One region of the Rhizobium sp. CB3090 genome, then DNA from elsewhere that is predicted to be linked to it. Evidence: predicted binding sites of a transcription regulator. Region 1 holds the regulator's gene; each other region holds the start of a gene.
What was found. Region 1 encodes LexA, which represses DNA repair genes until DNA is damaged. Its sites were predicted from a motif close to TGTTCNNNNTGTGTTCNG; they were not measured.
Positions count from the first base shown of each region.

Region 2: a site for LexA is predicted at 1,844-1,861, ahead of QA646_RS01155 (glycosyl transferase). Genes of this name have one in related genera too.
Region 3: a site for LexA is predicted at 2,856-2,873, ahead of QA646_RS01980 (PA0069 family radical SAM protein). Genes of this name have one in related genera too.

Region 1 is NZ_CP121662.1:1,308,393-1,314,154, reverse strand. Features, by position in the region: gene QA646_RS06435 (mechanosensitive ion channel domain-containing protein) at 1-920, shown strand, start outside; gene QA646_RS06430 (DUF2721 domain-containing protein) at 1,027-1,518, shown strand; gene lexA (transcriptional repressor LexA) at 1,908-2,630, shown strand; gene QA646_RS06420 (ComEC/Rec2 family competence protein) at 2,611-5,070, opposite strand; gene gltA (citrate synthase) at 5,351-5,762, shown strand, end outside.
Region 2 is NZ_CP121662.1:231,876-237,637, forward strand. Features, by position in the region: gene QA646_RS01155 (glycosyl transferase) at 1-1,839, opposite strand, end outside; gene QA646_RS01160 (flagellin) at 2,171-3,088, shown strand; gene QA646_RS01165 (flagellin) at 3,345-4,256, shown strand; gene QA646_RS01170 (tetratricopeptide repeat-containing protein) at 4,385-5,647, opposite strand; gene QA646_RS01175 (pyridoxal-dependent decarboxylase) at 5,641-5,762, opposite strand, start outside.
Region 3 is NZ_CP121662.1:408,401-414,162, forward strand. Features, by position in the region: gene QA646_RS01970 (phosphotransferase) at 1-745, shown strand, start outside; gene QA646_RS01975 (ribonuclease HII) at 764-1,423, opposite strand; gene QA646_RS01980 (PA0069 family radical SAM protein) at 1,628-2,785, opposite strand; gene QA646_RS01985 (glycosyl transferase) at 3,028-3,546, shown strand; gene QA646_RS01990 (hypothetical protein) at 3,727-4,041, shown strand; gene moaB (molybdenum cofactor biosynthesis protein B) at 4,081-4,635, opposite strand; gene QA646_RS02000 (4-(cytidine 5'-diphospho)-2-C-methyl-D-erythritol kinase) at 4,635-5,546, opposite strand; gene QA646_RS02005 (tetratricopeptide repeat protein) at 5,555-5,762, opposite strand, start outside.

The DNA of each region.
Region 1 (5,762 bases):
GAGAAAATCCGGCAATCGACGCCGCCGTTCGCGGTGCGCTGAAGAGCGTCGTCATCCTGATCTTAGCCGATCTCTGCTGGCAATTGTCGAAGGCATTCATTGACGAGAGATTGAGTGTTGCCGATCACGACGCATCCTCGCTGTCGGCGGAAGCCGCGCGCGCGGGCCGTCTTCGCACCCTGCTGCCGATCTTTCGCAACGCGCTTGCAGCCATCGTCATCGCGGCCGCCGTCCTTACCGTGCTGTCCGAAATGGGCGTGCAGATCGGACCACTGATTGCAGGCGCCGGAATATTCGGCGTTGCGATAGGCTTCGGCTCGCAAACGCTCGTCAAGGATATCGTCAGCGGCATTTTCTACCTCATGGACGATGCCTTCCGTGTTGGCGAATACATTCAGAGCGGCAGTTACAAGGGAACGGTGGAATCCTTCAGCCTGCGTTCCGTCAGGCTTCGGCATCATCGCGGTCCGGTGTTCACGGTTCCATTCGGCGAACTGGGCGCCGTTCAGAACATGAGCCGCGACTGGGCGATCGACAAATTCCTGCTGCGGGTTCCCTTCAACACCGACGTGGCCAAGGCGAAAAAGATCGCGAAGCAAATCGGAGAGCAGCTGAAGGAAGATCCGGAAATCGGGCCGCAAATCCTCGAGACCCTGAAAATGAAGGGCGTCGAACAGATCGGCGACTTCGGTATCGAACTGAGCTTTGCCTTCACCGTCCTTCCCGGTCGGCAAACCTACATCCGGCGGCAAGCCTATACCATGATCCGCGACGCCTTCATGGAAAACGGTATCGAATTCGCTCAGCCGACTGTCCAAGTGGGCGGGGAGGAGAAATCCGACGTCGCTGCCGCCGCTTTGACGATGCACAAAAAGAGAACCGCTGAACAGATGCCACAATCGCCGGCGCCACCGACGTGAAACATTCGCGTGAGATCGGCCCCCTCGCTCACACTGAGGCGCTTCCTCGGCGAAGCAACTCCCCGAACCTGATAGCGGACAACGTTGGATAGGAAGGAGATCAAGCGTGCTGAACGACCAGCTAACGTCTGCTGCCGCACACGTTATTCAAATAGCGCTGACGCCGGTCTTTTTGCTGGCCGGCACTGCCGGGTGTCTGAATGTCTTCTCGGCCAGGCTCGCTCGCGTCTCCGACCGGGTCAACAGCCTTTTCGAACGGGTGACCTCGGAGGACCCGGATGAAACGCGATTGCTGCAACTCTACTATCTGCGGCGGCGAACATTGGCGCTCGAGATTGCTGTCCTGCTCGGCACGGCATCCGGTGTGTGCACATGCCTTGCGACGCTCGGCCTCATGAGCGGAGCGATTCGCCAGCAATTCCGCGAGCAGATGCTGCTCTGGTTCTTCGGCCTTGCCGTCATCGCGCTCATGGGCGCTTTTGTGGCCTTCCTCTTCGAAATGATTCTGGCTGGGCACAGCATGCTGAGGCAGATCGCAAACGATCGCACCTTGCTCGAACATAGGCACAGGAGTTCGAGAAAGGAATCAACCTATTGAAATCAGGTCCAATTTACTAGTGACTGCGCCAGTCTCAGCCGCTCTGAAATCCGATCTTCCTTGCCTAATCTGCAGCTTGCTCTCCATCGTTCGTAGAGCATCGTCCTCCAAAGAGCTTATTGAGCAAACAACGCGGCTTTTCATTGCTTTTGGGATGGGTCGCTTCCGACCGGCGAAATTTTACGCTGCGAGTTTTCGCATATATTTCCGCCGCTTAGCGCGTAGACATCGGGAAAATCCATCCGGCCAGGACTTGTTATGTTCCCGTTTATTTGATGCGCTTACAAAATCTTCACCAAAATTTAAGGGCTTGCGGAACACATATGGAACATATAGTGTTCGTTCTGGATTTGTTTCACGACGCCTTCTCAGTCCCGAGGTTCAAAACGATGTTGACGCGCAAGCAGCAGGAACTGCTTCTCTTCATTCACGAGCGCATGAAGGAGTCCGGTGTTCCGCCATCTTTCGATGAGATGAAAGATGCGCTGGACCTTGCGTCCAAGTCCGGCATTCACCGTCTCATCACAGCTTTGGAAGAGCGCGGCTTCATACGCCGCCTCCCGAACCGGGCCCGGGCACTGGAGGTCATCAAGCTGCCGGAGGCCTATAGCCCGAGCCTACAGCCGCGCCGCGGCTTTTCGCCAAGCGTCATCGAGGGCAGCCTTGGCAAGCCGCAGCTTGTGCCGCCACCCGCTCCCAGCAGGCCAGTGAATGAGGAAAACAACAGTTCGGTCTCGGTCCCTGTCATGGGCCGCATCGCCGCCGGCGTTCCGATCTCGGCCATCCAGAACAATACCCACGACATCACCGTTCCCGCCGACATGCTTGGCTCCGGCGAGCACTATGCGCTGGAGGTCAAGGGTGACTCGATGATCGATGCCGGCATCTTCGACGGCGATACCGTCATTATCCGCAATGCCACGACTGCCAATCCTGGCGACATCGTCGTTGCTCTCGTCGATGATGAGGAGGCGACGTTGAAGCGGTTTCGTCGCAAGGGCGCCTCGATCGCGCTTGAAGCGGCGAACCCTGCTTACGAGACCCGCATCTTCGGGCCGGATCGTGTGAAGGTGCAAGGCAAGCTTGTCGGCCTCATTCGCCGCTATCACTGACCGGTGACACCCGTGCGATCGGCGCTCCGAAAGTGCCCGTTCGCCAGTCATAGGCGCGATGAAGGCTCCATGGCCGCGTCAGATTGTCGAACGCAGTCGTTATTGCTGGTTTGTCGGCGCTGAGGTTCATTTCGATAGCTCCCGTCCGGCGTAGCGTTGCGCCGGTAAAAAGCATCGCGCCGGAGCGGCAGCGATCCAGACGCAGCCGTACGGGAGTGACGACAATATTGGCAGTGTCGCAGGCCGCAGCGAGATAGGCAGCGTCTTCAATGGTGACAAGCATCTCACCATTCTCCAGCATTGCCACGCACCACGCACCTTTCTGGCAGGCGAAGCCGCCCTGCCCGGCATCGTCCAGTGCAGCATCCATCGCCTTTCGAACTGCGCTCTGTTCTTCGGAACTCAGGCGGCGATGCTTGTCCGATTTGCTGATTTTAGGGAGCTGGCTGTCGGGCGGAAGCATCATCGGCGGTTGCTGCTCAGTGATCGCCAGGGCTCTTTGCCACTGCCCGAAGATGAAATCGGGCGGTTTTTCACGATTGGTCGTCAACGCACCATTGCGCAGCAAGGCGACCAGCGTGCCATCCTCGGAGATCATCAGATCGGGTTTTGGGACACCGGGGCTGAGGGTCACGACGGCGACCGAACCGAGGATCACAAGCGCACCCGCATGCCGCAATCGTGTTTTCAGCAAGGTCATCAGCAAGAAGCCGGTTATGACCGTCGGAAACAGCCAGACCGGTAGCCGGCCAAAAGGAATATTGCCACCCCAAGCGGCGACCGTTTTGGCAATGGCGATGACGACATCAAGTCCCGCGCCGGTGACCTGCCAGAATGGAGCATCGACGCCAAATGGCATCAGCATCGTAGCCGCCATGCCAAATGGCATGATGATAAAGGAGACGACCGGCATCGCCGCCAGATTGGCGAGAAGACCATATGTCGCCAATCGGTGAAAATGTTCTATCGAGAAGATAGCGGTCGATGCGCCGCCGATAAAGGAAGTCGACAATATGCCTCCGAAGAAGCGCGAGACCAAGAGCAGCGGACGCATGAGCCGGAACCGGGAGAGAATGCTCTCCCGATGCGGTCTTTTCGTCCAGAGCGAATAACCGGACACCAGTGCCAACGTCGCCGCGTAAGACATCTGAAAACTTGGACCGAGTGCCTGCGACGGCGACAGAATGAGGATGACGATCGCTGACAGCGCCACATTGCGAAGGCTGAGGGATGGCCGATCGAAGAGCACGGCGACCAGCATGATCGCCATCATGATGAAAGCGCGCTCTGCCGATACCCCGAAGCCGGAAATGAGATAATAGGCCGTCACCGTGATCAACGCGCCGAAGGCTGCGATCTTCTTCGTTGGCCAAGCCTGTGCCACGCCGAAAAACAGGCTGAGAGCATAGCGCAGGCCGACATAGAAGATGCCTGCGGAGAGCGCCATGTTCAGACCGGAGATAGCGATGATATGCGCAAGACCAGACGTCCGCAGCGCTTCCGTCGTCTCATCCGATATCGCCCGTCTCTCGTCGGTGACAAGCGACGCCGCAAACGCGCCGGTATCGCCGGGCAGAAGTGTCCTGATCCTGTCGCCGATGCTGCTGCGCAAACGCGCAAGCCAGATATCCGCCTTGTCGAGAATCGACCCTTGAACGGCATCACCGGCTGGTGACAATAGCGTCGGCGTCCCATAGGCAAAGCCATTCGCGCCGGTGCCATCGAAATAGGCGCTGAAGGCGAAATCGTTGAGACCGGGCAAGGCGGGTCCGGCCGGCGGCGTCAGCCGCGCCTTGCCCTGGATGCGATCGCCGAGTTCAAAAGGTTGGAGCTGCTTGCGCACGAAAATGGTGACCTGCGCCGGCGGCCGGCGAATGGCCGGTTTTTCCGTTGCCTCCAGGGCAACGACATAGCGCCAACGCCCTTTGTCATCGGCCTCGCGACGTTCGATCCGCCCCGTGATGGTGGTCGTCACCGCAGAGTCGAGCATCACCGTCGATGCCCGCCAGCTTTCGCATTGCGCCAGAGCCATGCCCGAGAACACCAGCATGCCGGCAAACAGCAAATGCCGCAGCACTCGCCCCGCCTCCTGCTGGAGAAAAAAAGCGGCTGCGAAGATAAGGAGAGCGGTAAAAACAGCCTGCGGCGGGGGATCGGCTCCGACGGAGAACCAGAAGATCGCACCGACGCCGATATAGACCGGCGCGAACAGCATCGCGCGACCATACGCCGCCTCTTCTTCGACCAAATGGTAAATGCCGAGTCTGATGCTGCCTGCCGCAAGGCGAAAACGAGCAAGTAGCGCAGCCTGGTCCTGTGTCCGCTCCGGCTGCGTCGCTTTGAGACGGGAGACAGCAGCTTCGATGCCACGCTCGCGCTCGGCAACCGCAGTAAACTCCCTACTCTCCACCTGCGGATCCGGTGCCTCTAAATTAGGCATACACTCCAACGCCCACGCAAAACTACAGCTCTTGCGAGAGTTTTGCCGTCACCATCAGGTGAATTCAACTGAAATCGGCTTAATCTCCAACAAATGACGCCATTTCACGTTAGCGCAAAACGAGCCTGTCTACCGCAGTGCCCAAAAGTTGATGCCGCAATGCACAAATAGGCGTAACGATAACTTGGCATTAGGCTCTGGATCATATAGCTAATCGTTAGTCGCTTAACCCTTTGGCGCTTTTTAAGGCGTCAATCCCGCCAAATCTTGGAGGATCAGCATGACGGAACAAAGCGCGAAACTAACTTGGGGTGAAAAGACGGTGGATTTGCCGGTCAAGACCGGAACCATCGGCCCAAGTGTCATTGATATTGGTGCCCTTTATAAGAACACCTCCACTTTCACCTATGATCCTGGCTTCACTTCCACCGCGTCGTGCGAGTCCAGAATCACCTTTATTGATGGCGACGAAGGCGTTCTGCTGCATCGCGGTTATCCGATCGAACAGCTTGCTGAACACGGCGATTTCCTCGAAGTCTGTTACCTGCTGCTTTACGGCGAATTGCCGACCGCAGCCCAGAAGAAAGACTTCGACTACCGGGTCGTGCACCACACCATGGTGCATGAGCAAATGTCCCGTTTCTTCACCGGCTTCCGCCGCGATGCGCATCCGATGGCCGTCATGTGCGGCT
Region 2 (5,762 bases), 1.1 Mb from region 1:
GGCGCGTTCGACCATCATTTCGTAGGCGGTTTCGAGGTGATGGGTCAGGCGTTCGGCGTCGAAGAGCGGCTTGATATAGCGATTGGCGACCAGTGTTTCCTTGAGTGCGGCAATGCGCTCCGGCTGCCCTGCAAGCTCCACGGCCATATCTTCATAAGCTTGGACATCGGCGGCCACCAACTCCGGTACGCCGATGGCGGTAAGCAGGCTTTCGCTGACGCGCGAGGCGAAGTTCGTGCCCTTCATCGTCAACACGGGCAAACCGCCCCAGAGCTGTTCCGAGGTCGTCGTGTGGCCGTTCACCGGGAAGGTATCGAGGCCGAGATCGGCCAATTGCTGGCGGTCGATATGATCCTCATAGCGGATGCGGGTGGTGAAGACGATGCGCTTGCGGTTGACGCCGCGCGCCTCCAGGCGAGCCCAGAGATTGGCCTCGGCGCGCGGACCGTTGCAAAGCAGCCAGAGCACGCTGTTCTCCGTGCGCTTCAATATGTTGCACCAGACATCGATTATTTGAGAGGTGATCTTGCGGTTGCCGTTGAACGAGGCGAAGACGAAGGCATCTTCCGGCAGACCATGCTGCGCGCGGGTCGTCGGCCGCGCCTTCGGGCGATACATCGGGTCGTTCGGCTGATAGCATTCGGGCAGCCGGCAGAACTTCTCGTGGAAATGCGGCTTGGAATAATCCGGCAGGACGTAGGGGTCGCCGATGATGTAGTCGAGATCGATGTTGACGGCAGAGCCCGGAAAGCCGAGCCATGCCGTCTGAATCGGCGCCGCCTTATGGTTGATGATGCGGACGCGGCTATCCTTGGTATGTCCCTTGAGATCGATCAGGATGTCGATCCCTCGGGCGCGGATCGCCTCTGCCGCCGCCTGATCGGAAAGGCTGCGGATATCGACCATGGTACCCCATCTCGAATAATCGAACTCTTCCTCGCGCTGAGATGACAGAGAGGAATGGTCGAAGAGGGTAATTTCGAACCGGTTCCTATCGTGCAGTTCAAATGTCCGCTGCAAGAGCTTCATTGTCGCATGGCCGGGCCAGAAGTCCGATGAGAGATAGCCGATGCGAATCTTGTCCGCCCATGTATGCGGCGCTTTGCGTCGCGACTCTGCGTGCCCGGCCGGCAGCGGTACCGTGTCGTGCGCGGCGAACTTGTTGATCGCTTCGTCGCCGCACCAGTGCAGATGGAAGAAGGGATTGTCCGGCCTGACATAGTCGAGGCTGCCCGCAGCGATCGACGTCAGGATTGGCGCCATGTGTTTGTCCACCGTCGCGAGATCGGACAATTCACGGGCAAAGATCAAATGGAGCGTGCGGAAAATGATATTGTCCGGATGCTTCTTGAACAGGGTGGCGACGATGTGCCGGTTGCCGTCATCGTGAAGGTCATCGGTCAACAGTTTTGAGGCCATCAGCCGATGCCTGAGCTCCGGTCCTTCAACGAGGACGGTCCTGAAGCCGGCCAGCAGGTCCCTTTGCTGACGGCTCAGAAAGATGCTGGTAAGGGCATAGGCCAGGTCGGGATCCTTGAGAGCCTGAGGCAGGATCAGGCTTCCGACCGATAGCGTCGCGTCTTCGTTGCCGGTGGCAAAATGCAACAGCAAAGCTTCCCGCAGATAGTCTTCGCGATATGGCTTTTGTCTACCCGCCAGTTCGTACGATCTCGCCGCGTCCGATCTGAAGCCGAGTTTCAGCAGCGTCTTTGCCAGCAGGGCGTAGGTTTTCGGCGATGTGTCGGTATTGAGCAGCTCGTTCAGTGTTTCGAGCGCGCGCGTATATTGTCCCTTTTGATAAAGGTTGGACGCTGTCACATAGGCGTTTTTCGTATTCACGAGCGAGAACTCCGAGCGAACTTTGGACAGTCTCCGGCAAAGGCCGAAGTCCGTCATCATGGATTCGTGGGATAATCGCGCGCGTAGCTTGCCTGAAACCGAAGCAATGGTGAGCCGCCCTTTACGTATCGTTAGCTACGTTATGGTCGACCGTCCCCCCGGGGTTCCGCGTTTAAGAAATTCGCAAGTAATGCATGCGAGTTTACCTGCGACATGACGGGTTTGGTCCTCTAGGAAATGGGACCGAGGAGCATGAAGCCGCTCCGTCATCGCCGGTATTTGAAGTCCGGTATGTCCTCCTTCTCGTATTCAGTTTCCAGGGGACACACTTATGACCAGCATTGTAACCAACAATTCCGCTATGGCCGCTCTGCAGACCTTGCGCGGCATCAGCAACAACCTGCAAGACACGCAGAATGCCGTTTCGTCTGGCCTGCGTATCTCCAAGGCTTCCGATAACGCCGCCTATTGGTCGATCGCCACCTCGATGAAGTCCGACGACAGCGCTATGGGCGCCGTCTCCGACGCCCTCGGCCTCGGTGCCGCCAAGGTCGACACGGCATCTACCGCTGTCACCAGCTCGATCGACATCGTCGGCCAGATCAAGGACAAGCTTGTCACCGCCATGGAAGGCTCGGTCGACAAGGGTCAGGTCCAGGAAGAAATCGGCCAGCTGCAGCAGCAGCTTAAGAGCGTCGCACAGTCCGCTTCGTTCAACGGCGAAAACTGGGTCATGGCTGCAAGCGGCGACTCCGCTTCGGTCGTTTCCTCCTTCATCCGCGGCACCAACGGCACCGTTTCGGTCAGCACCACGTCGTATGCATTCGACACCGGTGCGACGGGCAACGTTCTGTTCGGCTCGAACAGTGGTTCGATCGACACCACGTCCGGCATCCTCGGTACCAAGACGACGATCGGCAGCAACCAGTTCTCTGTCTTCAGCCTCGACATCACCGGTATGACCGGAGGCGAAATCTCCAGCGCCCTGAACATGGTTCAGACCGCCCTGAACTCCATGACCAGCATGGGTTCGAAGCTCGGCTCGATCTCCAGCCGTATCGATCTGCAGACGTCTTTCGCTTCGTCGCTGTCGGACTCGATCGAATCGGGCGTTGGCAAGCTCGTCGATGCCAACATGGAACAGGAATCGAGCAAGCTCTCCGCTCTGCAGACGCAGCAGCAGCTGGCTATCCAGTCGCTCTCGATCGCCAACTCCTCCTCGCAGTCGATCCTCTCGCTGTTCCGTTAAGAAGAAGGACTGGCGCTCGACGCCAGCCGAAATTTCTAAACACTAAGTTAACCGCGCCTTCCTAAGGCGCGGTTTTTTTTATATTTTTGGACCCGGCCTAGTTCAGGTTTTCTTAACTATATTGCTGTTTTCTAACACCATTGAAACGGCGAGTTAACCTTAACAGATTGGGTTAACAGGCATGATGCTGAGTGCCGTTACCGGTTTTTAGGTCCGGAATGTCCCTTATTTAACTGCTGCCAAAGGGGCAAATATTATGACGAGCATCCTTACCAACAACGCTGCAATGTCCGCTTTGCAGACTCTGCGCGGCATCAACAGCGACTTGCAGTCCACTCAGAATGCTGTTTCGTCCGGCCTGCGTATCTCCAAGGCTTCCGACAACGCCGCTTATTGGTCGATCGGCACCACCATGAAGTCCGACGACAGCGCTATCGGCGCCGTCTCTGACGCCCTCGGCCTCGGTGCCGCCAAGGTCGACACGGCAACCACCGCTGTCACGAGCGCCCTCGACATCGTCAGCCAGATCAAGTCCAAGCTTGTCACCGCCATGGAAGGCTCGGTCGACAAGGGTCAGGTCCAGGAAGAAATCGGCCAGCTGCAGCAGCAGCTGGAGAGCGTCGCTCAGTCCGCCTCATTCAACGGCGAAAACTGGGTCGTGGCTGCCGCCAACGACTCCGCCTCGGTCGTTTCCTCCTTCATCCGCGGTACCAACGGCACCGTTTCGGTCAGCACAACGTCGTATGCATTCAACACCGGTGCGACGGGCAACGTTCTGTTCGGCTCGAACAGCGGCACGATCGACACCACGTCCGGCATTCTCGGCACCGTGGACAGCACGGTTGGCGCTTCGGTCTTCAGCCTGGACATCACCGGCATGACCGGCGGCCAGATCTCCAGCGCCCTGAACATGGTTCAGACGGCCCTGAACTCCATGACCAGCATGGGTTCGCGTCTCGGCTCGATCTCGACCCGTATCGACCTGCAGACGAGCTTTGCTTCGTCGCTGAAGGACTCGATCGAATCGGGCGTCGGCAAGCTCGTCGATGCCGACATGGAACAGGAATCGAGCAAGCTCTCCGCTCTGCAGACGCAGCAGCAGCTTGCTGTCCAGTCGCTCTCGATCGCCAACTCTTCTTCGCAGAACATCCTGTCGCTGTTCCGTTAATAGGAAGAACCGGCGCCTGGCGCCGGAAGTTCGAAAACAGCAAATTCACCGCGCCTTCCCAAGAGGCGCGGTTTTGTTTTTCAAGATGGCGCTACCGCATTGTTGCTTTTACGAGCGTCACGGTTTGCTCAGGACGCGTTCGCCCCCGCACCGGTCTTCCTGCCGCGCACGGCATCGATAAAACCATCAAACAACTTGCGCATGGCAATCTGCTTGTAAGGATAGACGGTGGCGCTATCCATGTTGTGGACGACCATCGCCACGTCGAGTTCGAAAACCAACAGGCGTCCATCCGGAAGTTCCGCGCAATCGATGCCGAAATAATCAAGCCCTATGTGACGATAGAGAGCCTCGAAACTCTCCTTGTGGCGGATCGCGAAATCCGTATCGAAATTCTCCATCCAGGCCTGTTCGACAGCGCGCTTCGCCGGGCTTTCCGCCATGCCAGCGCTGAGATAATGCACGATCCAATGTTCGGAGAGCGCCATATGGCTGGCGAAGGCCTTGCCCTCGATAAATACGATGCGTTGCTTGTTGTAGAGGCCGTCAGGTCCGCGGAAATCGATGAAGGGCGCGACGTAGAGCTCCGGAGCCGGCTGTGTGTCAATCCATTCGGATAATTCCAAGATATCGGCGATGCGTTCCATCCCGTTGCCCGCATGGGTGCTGATCGGACGAACGACGAGCGGAAACGAAAGCCCCGGCGCGTATTCGTCCAGAGTCTTTGTGCCCGCGCCGATGGCGACAAGGTCTTCACGCAGCACGCGATACGTGCTCGGCGACAGAATGGAAGGCTCATTGGCCAGCATGCCGCTGACACCATCGCGCGTCAGCCGGCTGATCAGTTCCGGATTGTCGTTCATGATCGGGCCGTTAAAATCGGCCAGCAGCTTCTGCATCCGTTCGAGCACAGGGGCGTTTTCCGTCGATTCGCCGATCGCCATGAACGCAACGTCGTGGTCCGGCAAATCCGCGAGCGCGGTCGTTTCCGGATCCACGTAATGCAACCAAAGAACGCAGTTGCTATCCGCCAGCAGGAAATCCAGCGGCGTGTTCGCCATGAAGTTGCCCGGGGTCACGAAGGCGAGCAGCCGAGGTCCCTGTCCATTCCCATGGACGACGCAGAAGTTGCGGCTCAGATCCACCGCGCCCCGCAGAACCTGTTGAGCCTCTTCGGAGCGGTTTAGCGTCTGCAGGATTGTCGCGAGGTCGAAAATAGCCGCCGCATCGCTGCCGTCGGCTCCGACGCGCTGCATCAGCTCGTTCCATAGCGGCGTCACATCCGCACCAGCATAGATGAGCGACACGATCCTCTGCATGCCCAGAATTCGGCTGGTGCCGCCGATTTCGTCTAAGGCGCGGTCGGCCATGAGGCCGGGTGTCATCAGCATGAGTGCGTATCCTGTCGAGAATCGAGTTTCAGAACGCCGTCGATCAGCGCATCGATATCCGCCTGCCGCGTGCGGTGGTTTACGATTGCTGCGCGGATTGCCGGTTGTCCGTTGA
Region 3 (5,762 bases), 900 kb from region 1:
AGGACCATTTCGCCATGATGATCTCGTCCACCGGCGCACCCGTCCTTGGACAGGAAGCGTTCACGCCCTGCTCTCTGCTCTTCAATCACATGACTTTACGAACGCGCCATTGTCCGCCGGGTATGACGCGACATGGGAGAGGGTGAGCTTTCTTCCTGGCGAGACCGGCGATCTGGATGAGAATGCGGCTATGAGGTCCATGACAGCCCTGCGGTCGGCGGCGCGACTGCTGCGGCGCTATCATGACTGCACTGCACTGTTCATGCGGCCATTGCTGGAGGACCAGACATGGCAATTGCCGCCGCGGCTACCATTCGAGGTGATCTGCCATGGCGATTTCGCGCCGTATAATGTTGTTCTCAATCGCGACGAGGTGACAGATATCATCGACTTTGAGACCGCCCATCCTGGCCCGCGTTGCTGGGATCTCGCCTACGCCATCTATCGCTGGGCGCCTCTGTCCGCCGGCGTCGCGATCAAAGATCTCGGCGAGCTCGACACACAAATTCACCGCACTCGCATCTTTCTTGATGCCTACGGCCTACCCGCAAAAGAACGAACTGCATTGCCGGGCATGATCATCGACCGTCTGAATGCTCTGGTCGGGTTTATGGAAAGCGAGGCGGCCAATGGTGTGGAACGATATCGCCGCAATATCGAAGAAGGCCACGATCACGTCTACCGGCGCGATGTCGCCTATATCGGCGAACACAGGGAAGAGATTACAGCAGGCCTTGTTAAATGAAGGATGGGAAGGCGGCTGTCAGGCCTCTTCTCTTCGAAGGGGCCGGAAGCTCATGCGATGCAGCGAGCAGGGGCCGTGCTTCTCGATGCCGGCGCGATGCTCGGGCGTAGCGTAGCCGACATGGGAGGCAAAGCCGTAAGCGGGAAAGACGAGGCCTGCGCGAGCCATCATCCGGTCGCGCGTCACTTTGGCAACGATCGAGGCCGCGGCGATGGAAAAGGAGCGGGCATCGCCTTTGACCACGGCTTTCCCCGGACAGGCAAGACCAGAAGGCACATCCAGCCCATCCGTCAGCACATAGCTTGCCGGTACGGCAAGGCTGCAGATGGCACGGCGCATGGCATCCAGGCTCGCCTTGCGGATATCGGTGATGTCGATGCGGGCCGCACTCGAAGAAGCAATGGCGACGGTGGCGGTTGCGAGGATTTCGACAAACAGCGCCTCGCGCCTTATGGCCGAAAGCTGCTTGGAATCATTCAATCCCTCGGGAATGCGCTCCGGGTCGAGAATAACAGCGGCCGCGACGACCGGACCTGCCAGAGGCCCGCGTCCCGCCTCATCGGCACCGGCAACCGGCCAGTGCCCGGCGCGACGGGCAATCAGTTCCAACTCGAAGGTCGGAACGATCGGCTCCTCTTCGAAAAGCATGGGAGAATCGGATGGTGTGCTGCGTGGCATGCGGCAAGCTCGCACACCACCCGATCTCCTGCAAGCCCCCGGTGGATCAAGGCGGCGAAACCGAGGACTTTTCCGGCGGGCAGGGAAACCCGCGGGGAAAGGGTGAAGCAATTCCAGGAAAAGTGCTTGAGCGGCTTTCCGTCCGGAATTGCAAAAAAAACAAAAGAGAGAGCGGTTCTAAGATTCCGTGAAAAGCTGAACCGCTTAGAGCAGCGAAAGCTGCACGCCGCTGCCATCCGGCGGCACAAACAGGTCATCGCGCAGCGCGATACTGCGACGGGTGAGCTCCAGCCGCTTGATCGCCATTTCGAAACGGCGGCTGATTTGCCAGGCATAGGGGCCTGCACCCTTCATGCGTTTGTCGAACTCGGCATCATAATCCTTGCCGCCGCGCATCGAGCGGATCAGCGACATGACATGGCGGTAGCGATCCGGATAATTCTGCAGCAGCCAATCGCGGAAGAGCGGGCTGACCTCCAGCGGAAGGCGCAGGATGACGTAGCTCGCCTCTATAGCGCCGGCGGCCTTGCTGGCATCGAGGATACGTTCGATTTCATGGTCGTTGAGCGCTGGAATGATCGGCGCCACCATGACGGCGGTCTGGATGCCGGCCTCGCTGAGCGCCCGGATCGCTTCCAGCCGCCGCTGTGGCGTCGCCGCGCGCGGTTCCATGGTGCGCGCCAGTTTGCGATCAAGGGTGGTCACAGAAATACCAACCCGAACCAGGTTCTTGGCGGCCATCTCCTTGAGGATGTCGATATCGCGCATGACGAGCGCCGACTTGGTGACGATCGCAACAGGATGGTTCGCCTTGTTCAGGACTTCGAGAATCTGGCGCATGATGCGCCATTCCTTCTCGATCGGCTGATAAGGATCGGTATTGGTGCCGATGGCGATGACGCGCGGCTTATAGCCCGGCTTTGCCAGTTCTCGTTCCAGAAGCCGCGCTGCGTCCGGTTTGGCGAATAGTTTCGATTCGAAATCGAGCCCCGCCGACAGGCCCATATAGGCATGCGTCGGCCGCGCGAAACAATAGATGCAGCCATGCTCGCAGCCGCGATAGGGATTGATAGAGCGATCGAAGGAGATATCGGGAGAATCGTTGCGCGTGATTGCCGTGCGCGGCTTCTCCACCTGCACTTCGGTTTTGAAGGGCGGCAGTTCTTCCAGCGTCTGCCAGCCATCATCGAATATCTCGCGCTTCAGCGGCTCGAACCGGCCGCTCGGGTTCAGTCCGGCACCACGACCGCGCCTGCGGTCGATCTCTACTCTGAGACCGGTGTCGGCGATCAAAGCATTGGCAACGTCTGCCGTATTGGCAGGCGCAAATGCGGCCTGCCCTGCAAGGGACTGCTCGTTCATCGGTAACTCCTGGGGCGGTTCATGCCATCGCATGCCGCGTCTAAGGTGATTAAATTCCTATCCGACAAATGAGAACAATGCAAGAACAAAATGCGCAATCACCCGTCGCTTCGGGCTGCATAGGCGGAAACATCCGGAGATCGGAGCGGCATTTTGACTTGCCGTGCAAGCCCTACTTTAGACCTTCCGGATTTCACTGATATGCGCTGGCAATAAATTGTGCGGCGCTCTATAAATGGGCAATGTTGACGGTAATCATTGAATGCCAGGATCAGGAATCTGAACTGGCGCAGACATTGGCGGCATTGGTGGCGGGCGCGATCGAAGGGCTCGTGTGCGACGTCGTCATACTTGATAACGGCTCGCGTGACGGCACCTCGCACGTTGCCGACGCTGCGGGCTGTCGTTTCTATTCGCAATGGGATATCAAGGACATATTGAGTTCGGCGCGCGGCGAATGGCTGCTTTTCGTCGAGCCCGGCGCCCGCCCGCAGGCCGGCTGGATCGATGAGATCGCCGAATATATCTCGCTCAACAAGGTGCCGGCGCGCTTCACCGCGTCGCGCGGCTATCGCCGGCCTTTGCTGCAGCGCATCGGCCGCAGCCTGCCGCCTCTGGAGCTGGGCTTGCTCCTCTCTAAACGACAGGCCATTGCGGCCGCCAAAACGGGTATGCGGCTTGCCGAATTCGCCAAGGGGCAGGAAAGCCGCCAACTGTCGAGCGAACTGATTCCTTCCTGGGTCGCACGCGCAGCGCGGTGACCTGGCTTTGTGATCATTCAGATTCCATTTGAAAATAAAGGAATTGCTGTCATAATTTTCATGTGGCGGCACCTATCGCGTGTCGCGTCAAGTGGCCGACCATGAAGATGCCGGTATGTGGCAGAGCAGGTCAGCGGAACTCTCCTCTTCTGCCGGATTTCCGGCGAAAGGAGGTGCGTGATGGGACGCACGATGCTCTGCCGCCTCATCGGAACGGCCCTTGTGGCAATGGCAATCCTTCATCCGAGCTCAGCAGCTTCGCAGGCGACGTTCGCATGCGCACAGCGCGTCGATATGGTCGCTTTTCTGAATGCACATTATTCCGAAAAGCTTTCCGCCGTCGGTCAGCTTGATCCGAAGAATATCATCGAGATATTCACCGCCGAAAGCGGCAGTTGGACGATGATGATCACCAGTGTTTCGGGTCGAAGCTGCGTGATCCTAACGGGCCAGAGTTGGGAATCAATTCCTGCATTGCCCGGATCGAAGGCATAGGGATTGGGAAAGCCCGGATATCCCCGGCAAAGGGGGCGCTCATTTTGAGCCGGCGCCACGCTTTAGATGTTCATCGAGCCGCGGCATGATCTCCACGAAATTGCAGGGCATATGCCGATAGTCGAGCTGCGCTTTCAAAATGCCGTCCCAGGCATCTTTGCAGGCGCCCGGAGAGCCCGGCAGCACGAAGATGAAAGTGGCGTTGGCGACGCCGCCGGTTGCCCGCGACTGGATCGTCGCCGTACCGATCTTGTCATAGGAGATACGATGGAACACCTCGGAAAAACCATCCATCCGCTTCTCGAACAAGGGCTCCAGCGCTTCAGGCGTGACATCGCGGCCGGTAAAACCGGTGCCGCCGGTGGTGATGACAACGTCGATCGTGTCGTCGCGCGTCCAGACTTCCACCTGGCTTCGGATACGCTCCTTGTCATCCGGAACAATGGCCCGGGCCGCCAATCTGTGACCGGCTTCCGCAATGCGGGCAACCAGCGTATCGCCGGATTTATCGTCGGCCAGCGTGCGTGTATCGGAAACGGTCAGCACCGCGATGCCGACGGGGATGAAGGATCGTGCATCGTTTGGACCGGCCATCATGTCCCTCCCGCTATCGTTTCCGTCGCCTGAAAATACCAATCCGGCCTCAAGCTGTGAAGCGAGACCGCCGCCACCGTCGCCTGCTCAATATTATCGAAAAGGCCGAAGCAGGTGGCGCCGGAGCCGGACATGCGCGTGGTGAGCGCGCCTTGGCTTTCGATCAACTGCGAGAGCGTGGCGATCTCGGTGCAGAGCGCGCGCGCCGGTGGCTCCAGATCGTTGCGCAATCCGTTGATGGTCTCGATCCATTGCATGCGCCCGCTTTTTGCCTGCAAGGAGAGCGTGAGCGGCGGATTGTCCTTCCGGGCGAGCGAACGAAACACCTCCGGCGTCGAAACGCCGACGAGGGGATTGCCGAGCACCATGGCGAAGGACGGAAAGTCCGGCAGCAACTCGATCGCCTCGCCGATGCCGCGTGCGATCAGCGGCCGGCTGACGAGGCACATCGGCACATCGGCTCCGAGCCTCAGCGCAATCGCCGTCACCGTGTCGGCGGGCAGGGCGAGCCCCCAGAGCCGCGCTAGCCCCCGCAGTGTCGCCGCGGCGTCCGCCGAACCGCCGCCGATACCGGAGGCGACGGGCAGGTTCTTTTCGAGATGGATGTGGACGGGTGGCGCCTCGAAACCCGCGTCATGAGCCGCCTGTCGCAGAAGATCGCGCGCCTTCAGCACCAGATTGCCGCCCGGACCCTCTTCGGCAAGAAGAGGAGAGAAGCGTCCGGACAGGCTGAATTCGTCACGCGCACTGGCGCGAAATCCGAGACGGTCGCCATGCCGCGCGAAAGTCACGAGCATGTCGAGCAAATGATACCCGTCGGCCCGCTGGCCCGTGACATGCAGGGCCAGATTGATCTTGGCGGGTGCTTCCTCCCAGACGTCGAAATCGTCAGCCGCTAAGATCACGGTCATCGAAAGTCTTAGGACTTCTTATCGGCCGGTGGCGGCGTTGTCGTATTGGGCGATGGAGTGACCGCCGGAGCCGGATCAGGCTGCTTGGTCTTGTCGACCGTCCTTGGATCGTTGTCGAGCGCCGGCAGACCGTTGGCGATCTTTTCCTTGATCTTCGGAATATCCGCGTCCTCAGGCTTGGAGGCCAGTGCGCGGTTCCACTGGTAAACGGCCTCT